DNA from 2 places in the Brevundimonas sp. AC546 genome. Region 1 is predicted to be linked to the other one. Evidence: predicted binding sites of a transcription regulator. Region 1 holds the regulator's gene; the other holds the start of a gene.
What was found. The regulator LexA, encoded in region 1, represses DNA repair genes until DNA is damaged. The targets are predictions, from matches to a motif close to ATGTTCNCNANNTGTTCT.
Positions count from the first base shown of each region.

Region 2: the regulator LexA is predicted to act here: its motif matches at 2,210-2,227, upstream of recA (recombinase RecA).

Region 1 covers NZ_OZ409849.1:513,479-517,555, reverse strand. The annotation lists gene ACZZZD_RS02555 (anthranilate synthase component II) at 1-486, shown strand, start outside; gene trpD (anthranilate phosphoribosyltransferase) at 489-1,526, shown strand; gene trpC (indole-3-glycerol phosphate synthase TrpC) at 1,523-2,317, shown strand; gene lexA (transcriptional repressor LexA) at 2,447-3,142, shown strand; gene ACZZZD_RS02535 (ComEC/Rec2 family competence protein) at 3,123-4,077, opposite strand, start outside.
Region 2 covers NZ_OZ409849.1:1,902,094-1,906,170, reverse strand. The annotation lists gene ACZZZD_RS09485 (right-handed parallel beta-helix repeat-containing protein) at 1-222, shown strand, start outside; gene ACZZZD_RS09480 (M20/M25/M40 family metallo-hydrolase) at 297-2,150, shown strand; gene recA (recombinase RecA) at 2,329-3,411, shown strand; gene ACZZZD_RS09470 (3-hydroxyacyl-CoA dehydrogenase NAD-binding domain-containing protein) at 3,720-4,077, opposite strand, start outside.

The DNA of each region.
Region 1 (4,077 bases):
GTGAACGAGGCGTGGGCGCTGAACCCCGCCGCCGTGCTGTTGTCGCCCGGCCCCTGCGCGCCGGATCAGGCCGGGATATGCCTGCCGCTGATCACGACCGCGCCGGCTTCGATGCCGATCCTGGGCGTCTGCCTGGGCCACCAGGCGATCGGTCAGGCCTTTGGCGGCGACGTGATCCGCGCCAAGACCCTGATGCACGGCAAGACCTCGCCGATCCTGCACGAAGGCCAGAGCGTCTTCGCCGGCCTGCCCTCGCCGTTCACCGCCACCCGCTATCATTCCCTCGCCGTGAAGCGCGAGACCCTGCCCGACTGTCTGGAGGTCACATCCTGGACCGCCGACGGCGAGATCATGGGTCTTCAGCACCGCACCCGCCCGATCCACGGCGTGCAATTCCACCCGGAATCCATCGCCACCGAACACGGCCACGACATGCTGGCCAACTTCCTAGAGATCGCCGGCGTGAAGCGCCTCGCGGCCGCCTGACGGTGGGGGAAGGATTCAAGCCGATCCTCGCCCGACTGGTCGAGGGCCAGCCGCTGACGTCGCAACAGGCGCACGACTTCTTCGCCGCCTGCCTGCGCGGCGAGCCGACCCCGTCGCAAGTCGCCGCCGCCGTCACCGCCATGCGGATGCGCGGCGAGACGGTGGACGAAATCGCCGCCTTCGCCGGCGCCATGCGTGAGGCGGCGCTGACGCTGGATCATCCGTACGAGGTCATCGACACCTGCGGCACCGGTGGCGACGGTCAGCACACCTACAACATCTCCACCGCCGCCGCTCTCGTTTTGGCTGGTGCGGGCCTGAAGGTCGCCAAACACGGCAACCGGGCGATGTCTTCGAAATCAGGCTCTTCGGACGTTTTATCGATCCTGGGCGTGAACCTGATGGCGGATCAGGCCCAACAGAGGAAGGCGCTGGACGAGGCCGGAATCTGCTTCCTGTTCGCCCCTGCCTATCACGGGGCCATGCGTCATGTCGGGCCGGTTCGGGCCGAGATCGGTTTCCGCACCGTTTTCAATCTGTTGGGACCGCTTTCAAATCCAGCGCAAGCGAAGCGTCAGGTCATGGGTGTCTACGATCCCCGCCTGCTAGAACCTCTGGCCGAAGTTTTGGGTCGGCTGGGCGCGATACGGGCCTGGACCGTTCACGGACAGGGTCTGGACGAACTGGCGACCTCTGGATCGACAGAAGTCGCGGAATGGAAGGACGGCGCCGTCCGTCGCTTTCAAGTCACGCCCGAGGACGCCGGCCTGCCCCGCGCCTCCATCGCAGACATCCGTGGCGGCGACGCCGAGGAGAACGCCGTCGCCCTGCGCGCCCTGCTGGCGGGCGCGGCCGGACCCTACCGCGACATCGTGCTGCTGAACGCCGCCGCCGCCCTCGTGGTATCGGACCGGGCGACTGACCTTGCCGAAGGCGCCGTCCTCGCCGCCGCCGCCATAGATAACGGCCGGGCCGCCGAGGCCCTGGAGCGTTTGGCCCACATCACCTCCACGCCGCTGGAAAGCGAAGACCCCGCATGACCGACGTTCTGGACCGCATCGCCGCCTACAAGCGCGAAGATGTCGCCGCTCGCAAGGCCGCGACCTCGCAGGATGCGATCGAGGCGCTGGCCCGCACCGCTTCGGCTCCGCGTGGTTTCCGCGCCGCACTTGAGCGTGTGGTAGAAGAGACCGGCCGTCCCGCCCTGATCGCCGAGATCAAGAAGGCCAGTCCGTCCAAGGGCCTGATCCGTCCCGACTTCGACCCGCCGGCCTTGGCCCGCGCTTATGAAGCCGGCGGCGCTGCGTGCCTTTCGGTCTTGACCGACGGCCCCAGTTTCCAGGGCGATGACGCCTATCTGGGCCAGGCTCGTGATGCAGTCGCTCTGCCCTGCCTGCGCAAGGATTTCCTGGTCGATCCTTGGCAGGTCGCCGAGAGCCGCGCCCTGGGCGCCGACTGCATCCTGATCATCCTGGCCATGGTCGATGATCGGCTGGCTGCAGAACTGCTGGCCGAGGCGGAGCGCTTCGGCATGGACGCCCTGATCGAAACGCACGACGAGGAAGAGATGGCGCGCGCCTGTGCGCTTGGCGGCGATCTGGTCGGGGTCAACAATCGGTCGCTGCGCACCTTCGAGGTCGATCTGGAGGTGACCGAGCGCCTGTCGATGCTCAGTCCCGTTCGCGCCCTGCTGGTCGCCGAAAGCGGCATCTTCACCTGTGAGGACGTCGAACGCGTCTCGGCCGCCCATGCCCAGGCCATTCTGGTCGGCGAGAGCCTGATGCGTCAGGCGGATGTCGAGGCGGCGACGCGGCAACTGCTGGCGGCCTGATCGCCTTCCTCGCGTCACGCGGCGTCCCAAGGGCGCTGTTAAGTTGACATTAGGAAGGAACACTTACAGAACATCGACAAATGTTCACGGCCCGTTCCGATTCGTCGGCGGGCGCATGAGGGCCTGGCGATGCTCACGCGCAAGCAGCACGAACTGTTGATGTTCATCCACGAACGGATTCAGGAGACGGGCGTCTCCCCCTCGTTCGACGAGATGAAGGAGGCGCTGGACCTGGCGTCCAAGTCGGGCATTCACCGGCTGATCACGGCGCTGGAGGAGCGCGGCTTCATTCGCCGCCTCGCCCACCGCGCCCGCGCCTTGGAAGTGACCAAACTGCCCGAGCAGGCCACCGCCGGCGCACCACGTGGCCGGGCCGGGTTCAAGCCCGACGTGATCGAAGGCGGCGGCGGCCGCGCCCTGGCGCCGCTTGCGGCCAATGACACCCGAGAGCTGCCGCTGATGGGCAAGATCGCCGCCGGCACGCCGATCGACGCCATAGAGCACGAGACGGCGCGCTATCCTGTTCCCGAATCCATGCTGGGCTCGGGCGAACATTATCTGCTTGAGATCGAAGGCGATTCGATGATCGAGGCGGGCATTCTGAACGGCGACATGGTGGTCATCAAATCGACCGACAACGCTTCCTCAGGCGAAATCGTGGTGGCGCTGGTCGAAGGCGAACATGCGACGCTGAAGCGGCTGCGCAAGAAGGGCGCGTCCATCGCGCTCGAGCCCGCCAACCGCAACTACGAAACAAAGATCTACGGCTCGGATCAGGTCGCCGTTCAAGGCAAACTGGTCGGCCTCATGCGCCGCTATCACTGACGTCCGGGTTCGGCTGGCGTGTCCAGGGGCGGTCGCCCCGCACGTCGGCCGTCCAGACGGCGCGCCAACGGTGTGGTTCGACCGCACTGTCACGCCATAACTCCACCGCACCGCCTCTAGCGAAATCAACGCCGTCGAGTAGCAGGCGATCCTTGCAGACGCTCGGGATCGACGTGACGACCGCACGCACGCTGATGACGGTGGCGGCGCCGCATAAGGCCTCCATCTGGTCCTGACTGGGAGCCTTGCGTCCCCACCAGATCGCTACAGGCCCTTGGTTAGCCTCTGGACGACAAGAAAAGCGCTCGCAAGCCCAGCCCGTCTCAGGCCGATCCGTCATGGTCAGGCCGCGCCGCCGCGACCACAGATCGACGGCGAATTCTCGTACGCCGGGCCTCACGACAACCGCCTCCTTTTCGCGATGAAATGCGGCGTTTGTTCCCCCGTCGCCGATCCACAGATCCGGCGTCGGTACGCGCGGCCAGAACAGCACGGCGGCCGCCAGCGGCAGGCCCAGCCACCTCAGTCGTCCCTGCCACAGACAGACGAACAGCACCCCCAGGAAAGCGATCGGCAGGACATAGTCCGGCGCGCTGGCCACCGTCCGCACCGCCCCCGGAAGCCCCGCCGTCCAGGTTCCGATCGCCAGCATCAGATCGACGCCCCATCCCGCAACCGCCAGGAAAGGCCCGCCTAGCCCCAGCGGCTCCAACGCCGCGCCGATGGCCAGGGCCGGCATCAGGATGAAGTCCGCGACTGGCGACGTGCCCAGGTTCGCCAACAGCCCGTACATTGCCGTGCGATTGAAATGCTGCATGGCGAACGGCCCTGTCGCCAGGCCCGCCACGACGCTGGCCGCCACGGCCGCCGTCAGCCAGCCGCCGAACCGCTGGATCGCCAGGATCGGCCACGGGGCGGAAATCTCTCGCGTCCGC
Region 2 (4,077 bases), 1.4 Mb from region 1:
GAGGACGGGGTGATCCGGCACCAGACGCCGTCCTATAATCAGATCACGGACAATGTCTTCACCGACGCCGGCTGGCTGCGGCCGCGCGCGGTGGTGATCGGCTCGCGCGAGGGCGGGCGGCGCTATTGCGGCGACGACCGGGGCTGGCCCTTCGGCTCCAGCGTGGAGAACGGCGATGGAGCCACCGGCAATGTGACGGCGCGCAACATCGTCCAGCGGTGAGGCCTTTGAGCCGCACTTGCGCAGGCTCGCGGTTCGAGGCTGACTGGGCGCCTGATCGATCGGGGGATTTGAGTATGCGGCTGGTTCTGTTTCTCGCGTCTCTGGCCGCCGCCCTGGGGCTGGCCGTGATCGCCAGCCAGACGCCCGCGCCCCTGCCGGCCTCGACGTCCGCTATCGGCTTTTCCGCTGAACGCGCCATGGTCGATGTGCGCCGCGTCGCTCGCGCGCCCCATCCTGTCGGATCAGCCGAACATCAGCAGGTCCAGACCTATCTGGTCGAGCGGCTGGCCGCCCTGGGGCTGCAACCCGGCCTGCAATCCGGCGCCGTGTCGCCTGCGGCGGTGGCGCGGATCGAGAAGGACGGCGGCGACGCCAGCGCGCTGAGAGCCGTCAATATCGTCGGGGTTCTGCCGGGGCGCAACCTTGGCCTGCCGGCCGTCGCCCTGATGGCGCATTATGACAGCGTGCCCAACTCGCCGGGCGCCGCCGACGATGCGAGCGGCGTGGCGGCGATCCTGGAAGCCGTGCGGGCGATCAAGGCGCGGGGCGGGGCCGAACGGACGCTGGTGGTCCTGCTGACCGACGCCGAGGAACTGAACCTCGATGGGGCGCGCGCCTTCTTCAGCGAACATCCGTTGCGCGACCGCATCGGGGCGGTGATCAATCTGGAGGCGCGGGGCGGCGGCGGGCGCGCCATGATGTTCGAGACCGGCCCCGGCAACGCCGAGACCATCGCCCGCTACGCCCAGGCGACGCAGAAGGCGACCGGCGGTCCGTCCAGCAACGCCCTGGCGATCTTCGTCTATCGGCTGATGCCGAACGGTACGGATTTCACGGTGGCGGCGGGGCGTGAGTTGGCGGGGATCAACCTGGCCTTCATCGGCCGCCCGGCCCAGTACCACTCGCCGGCCTCGACGCCCGAGGTGCTGGATCGGGGCAGTCTGCAGCATATCGGGTCGCAGGCCCTGGAGACTGCCGACGCCTTCCTGCGCGCGCCGACCCTGCCGCAGGCGACGCAGAATGCGGTCTATGCCGACGTGTTCGGCCTGTTTGTTCTGCGTCATCCGCCGGTCGTCGGCTGGGTCCTTCTGATCGTCGCAGGGCTTGCGACCGCCTTCGCCGCCTGGGGGGCGCGTCATGCCACAGGGCTGAGCGGGATGGCGGTGGTGCGGGGCGCGATGGGCGGCCTGTGGCTGCTGGCCAGCGCCGTAGTCGTGGGCCAGGCCGTGCGGGCGCTGGCCGGGCCGGTCGGCAGCCGGATCGATTCGTCAGAGACCTATTACGCCCTGCTGCGCCGACTGCCGGTGCTGGAGATCGGGGTGGCGCTGGCGGTCGCAGGGCTGGTCATGACGCTGGTCGTCGGGCGAGGACGAATCGACCGCAGGGTCGCGGCCGGGATCGTCGCCGTCGCGGCCGTGCTGGCCACGGCGCTTGGCGGTTTCAGCCTTCTGGTCGTCGGCGCGGCGGTGGTCGCTGTGGGGCTGAGCCTGTGGCCCTCCGGCGAGGACGAGACGCCTTGGGGCGGTTGGCTGGGCTTGATCGTGCTGGTGTTGATCCTGGGCGGGCTGGTCCAGGCCGTGGCGCCCGAGGCGGCCTTCCTCTTCCTCTGGCCCGGCCTGATCGCCGCGCTCGCCGCAGCGCTTGCGGCCGTGATCGGGGCCAGCCTGTCGTCCTGGCGCGCCTTGATCCCGGCAGCGGCCGCGACGGTGGTCGTGGGCGGATGGCTACTGGTCCAGGGCCACGGCGTGTTTCTCGGCGTCGGCATGGACCTGCCTGGGGCTTTGGGCCTGATCGCCCTGCTGGTGGTGCTGACGGCCCGGCCTCTGGCGCCGATATCAACAGGCGGGGCGAGGGGGCTGAGCGTGCTCGCGGCCGTCTGTCTGATCGCCGGATGCGGCGCCGCCTTGGCGGCGAGGGCCATCGCTTGACCGGACGGTCCTACGTCAGAAACGGTCGTGCCGGTTCGATGTTCTTGTTTTGATCAACGAGAACATCTTGTGAACCAGAACAAACCATGCACATAGTCGTCCTCACGAAACGGGGGCGGGTCCAGGCGGGTCTCTCCCAAGCTTAATGACGGGAATCATGGCAAGGGAGACGAAGGCAATGGCTTCACAGGCAGCACTCAAGTTGGTGGGCAAGGACGACGGCGACAAGCAACGCGCCCTGGAGGCGGCGATCGCGCAGATCGATCGCGCCTTCGGCAAGGGTTCGGTGATGAAACTGGGCAAGGGCGGGGTCGCCGACGTGATCCCCTCGGTGTCCACCGGATCGCTGGGTCTGGACATGGCGCTCGGCATCGGCGGCCTGCCGCGCGGTCGGGTGATCGAGGTGTTCGGGCCTGAATCCTCGGGCAAGACGACTTTGGCCCTGCATACGGTGGCCGAGGTGCAGAAGGCCGGCGGCGTCGCCGCCTTCGTGGACGCCGAACACGCTCTGGATCCCGGCTATGCCCAGAAGCTGGGCGTCAATCTGGACGACCTGCTGGTGTCGCAACCGGACACCGGCGAACAGGCGCTGGAGATCGTCGACACCCTGGTGCGGTCCGGCGCCGTGGACATCGTGGTGATCGACTCGGTCGCGGCGCTGACGCCGCGCGCCGAAATCGAGGGCGAGATGGGCGACAGCCTGCCGGGCCTTCAGGCGCGTCTGATGAGCCAGGCGCTGCGCAAGCTGACGGCCTCGATCTCCAAGTCGAACTGCATCGTCCTGTTCATCAACCAGATCCGTCACAAGATCGGCGTCATGTATGGCAGCCCTGAGACGACGACGGGCGGCAATGCGCTGAAGTTCTACGCCTCGGTGCGTCTGGACATCCGCCGCACCGGCGCGATCAAGAACCGCGACGAGGTGGTCGGCAACACCACTCGGGTCAAGGTGGTCAAGAACAAGGTCGCCCCGCCGTTCCGCGAGGTCATTTTCGACATCATGTACGGCGAGGGCATCTCCAAGCTGGGCGAGGTCATCGACCTGGGCGTCAAGGCCGGGATCATCGAGAAGTCGGGCAGCTGGTTCAGCTATGATTCGACCCGGATCGGTCAGGGCCGCGAGAATGTGCGCGAATTCCTGAAACAGAACCCTGACATCGCCGCCTCGATCGAAAAAAACGTGCGCGCCTCGACCAACAAGATCGCCGACGACCTGCTGGGCACGCCCGAGCCGGACGAAGGCCAGGATCTCGAAGGCTGACACCAAGACAAGAGGCTGGGCGGCCGGTGCGGACCCTGGCGGTTTGCTCCGGTCGCGGCCCGGTCTTTTCATCCCTACTCCGTCGCTCCTAGCGACCCGCCACCGACCCCGCGAAGGGCGGCGGAGCGACCCGCTCGACCTCGTGTCGGGCGGGTCTTTTTTGTTGGCCTATCGCGCGTTCGCGCTACTTGAGGCCGAATGGCCGCACATCCTCTAATCCTGGCGAAAGCCGGGATGAGCGGATTCCCAAACGAAAACGGGCGACCCGAAGGCCGCCCGTTCCGTGGTTTAACGATGTCCGCAGCCGATCAGGCGGCGGCCTTCTCCGGGGCGAACTTGCCGTAGAAGGTCTCGTTCTTGGCGGCCATGTCGCGCAGCAACTGCGGGACATTGAACCGGTCGCCGTAGGTCGCGGCCAGGCGATCCGCCGTCTCGACGAACTTGGCCAGGCCGATGCCGTCGATCATGCTGATCGGGCCACCGGTCCAGGGCGCGAAGCCCCAGCCCAGGATGGCGCCCAGGTCGGCTTCGCGGGGGTCGTCGATGACGCCCTCGGCCCAGCAACGGGCGACCTCGACGGCCTGGCGATACAGCAGGCGGGTCTTCAGTTCGTCGATCTGGGCGAAGGCGGTCGCTTCCTCGGGCTTGTCGATGCCCTTGGTGGTC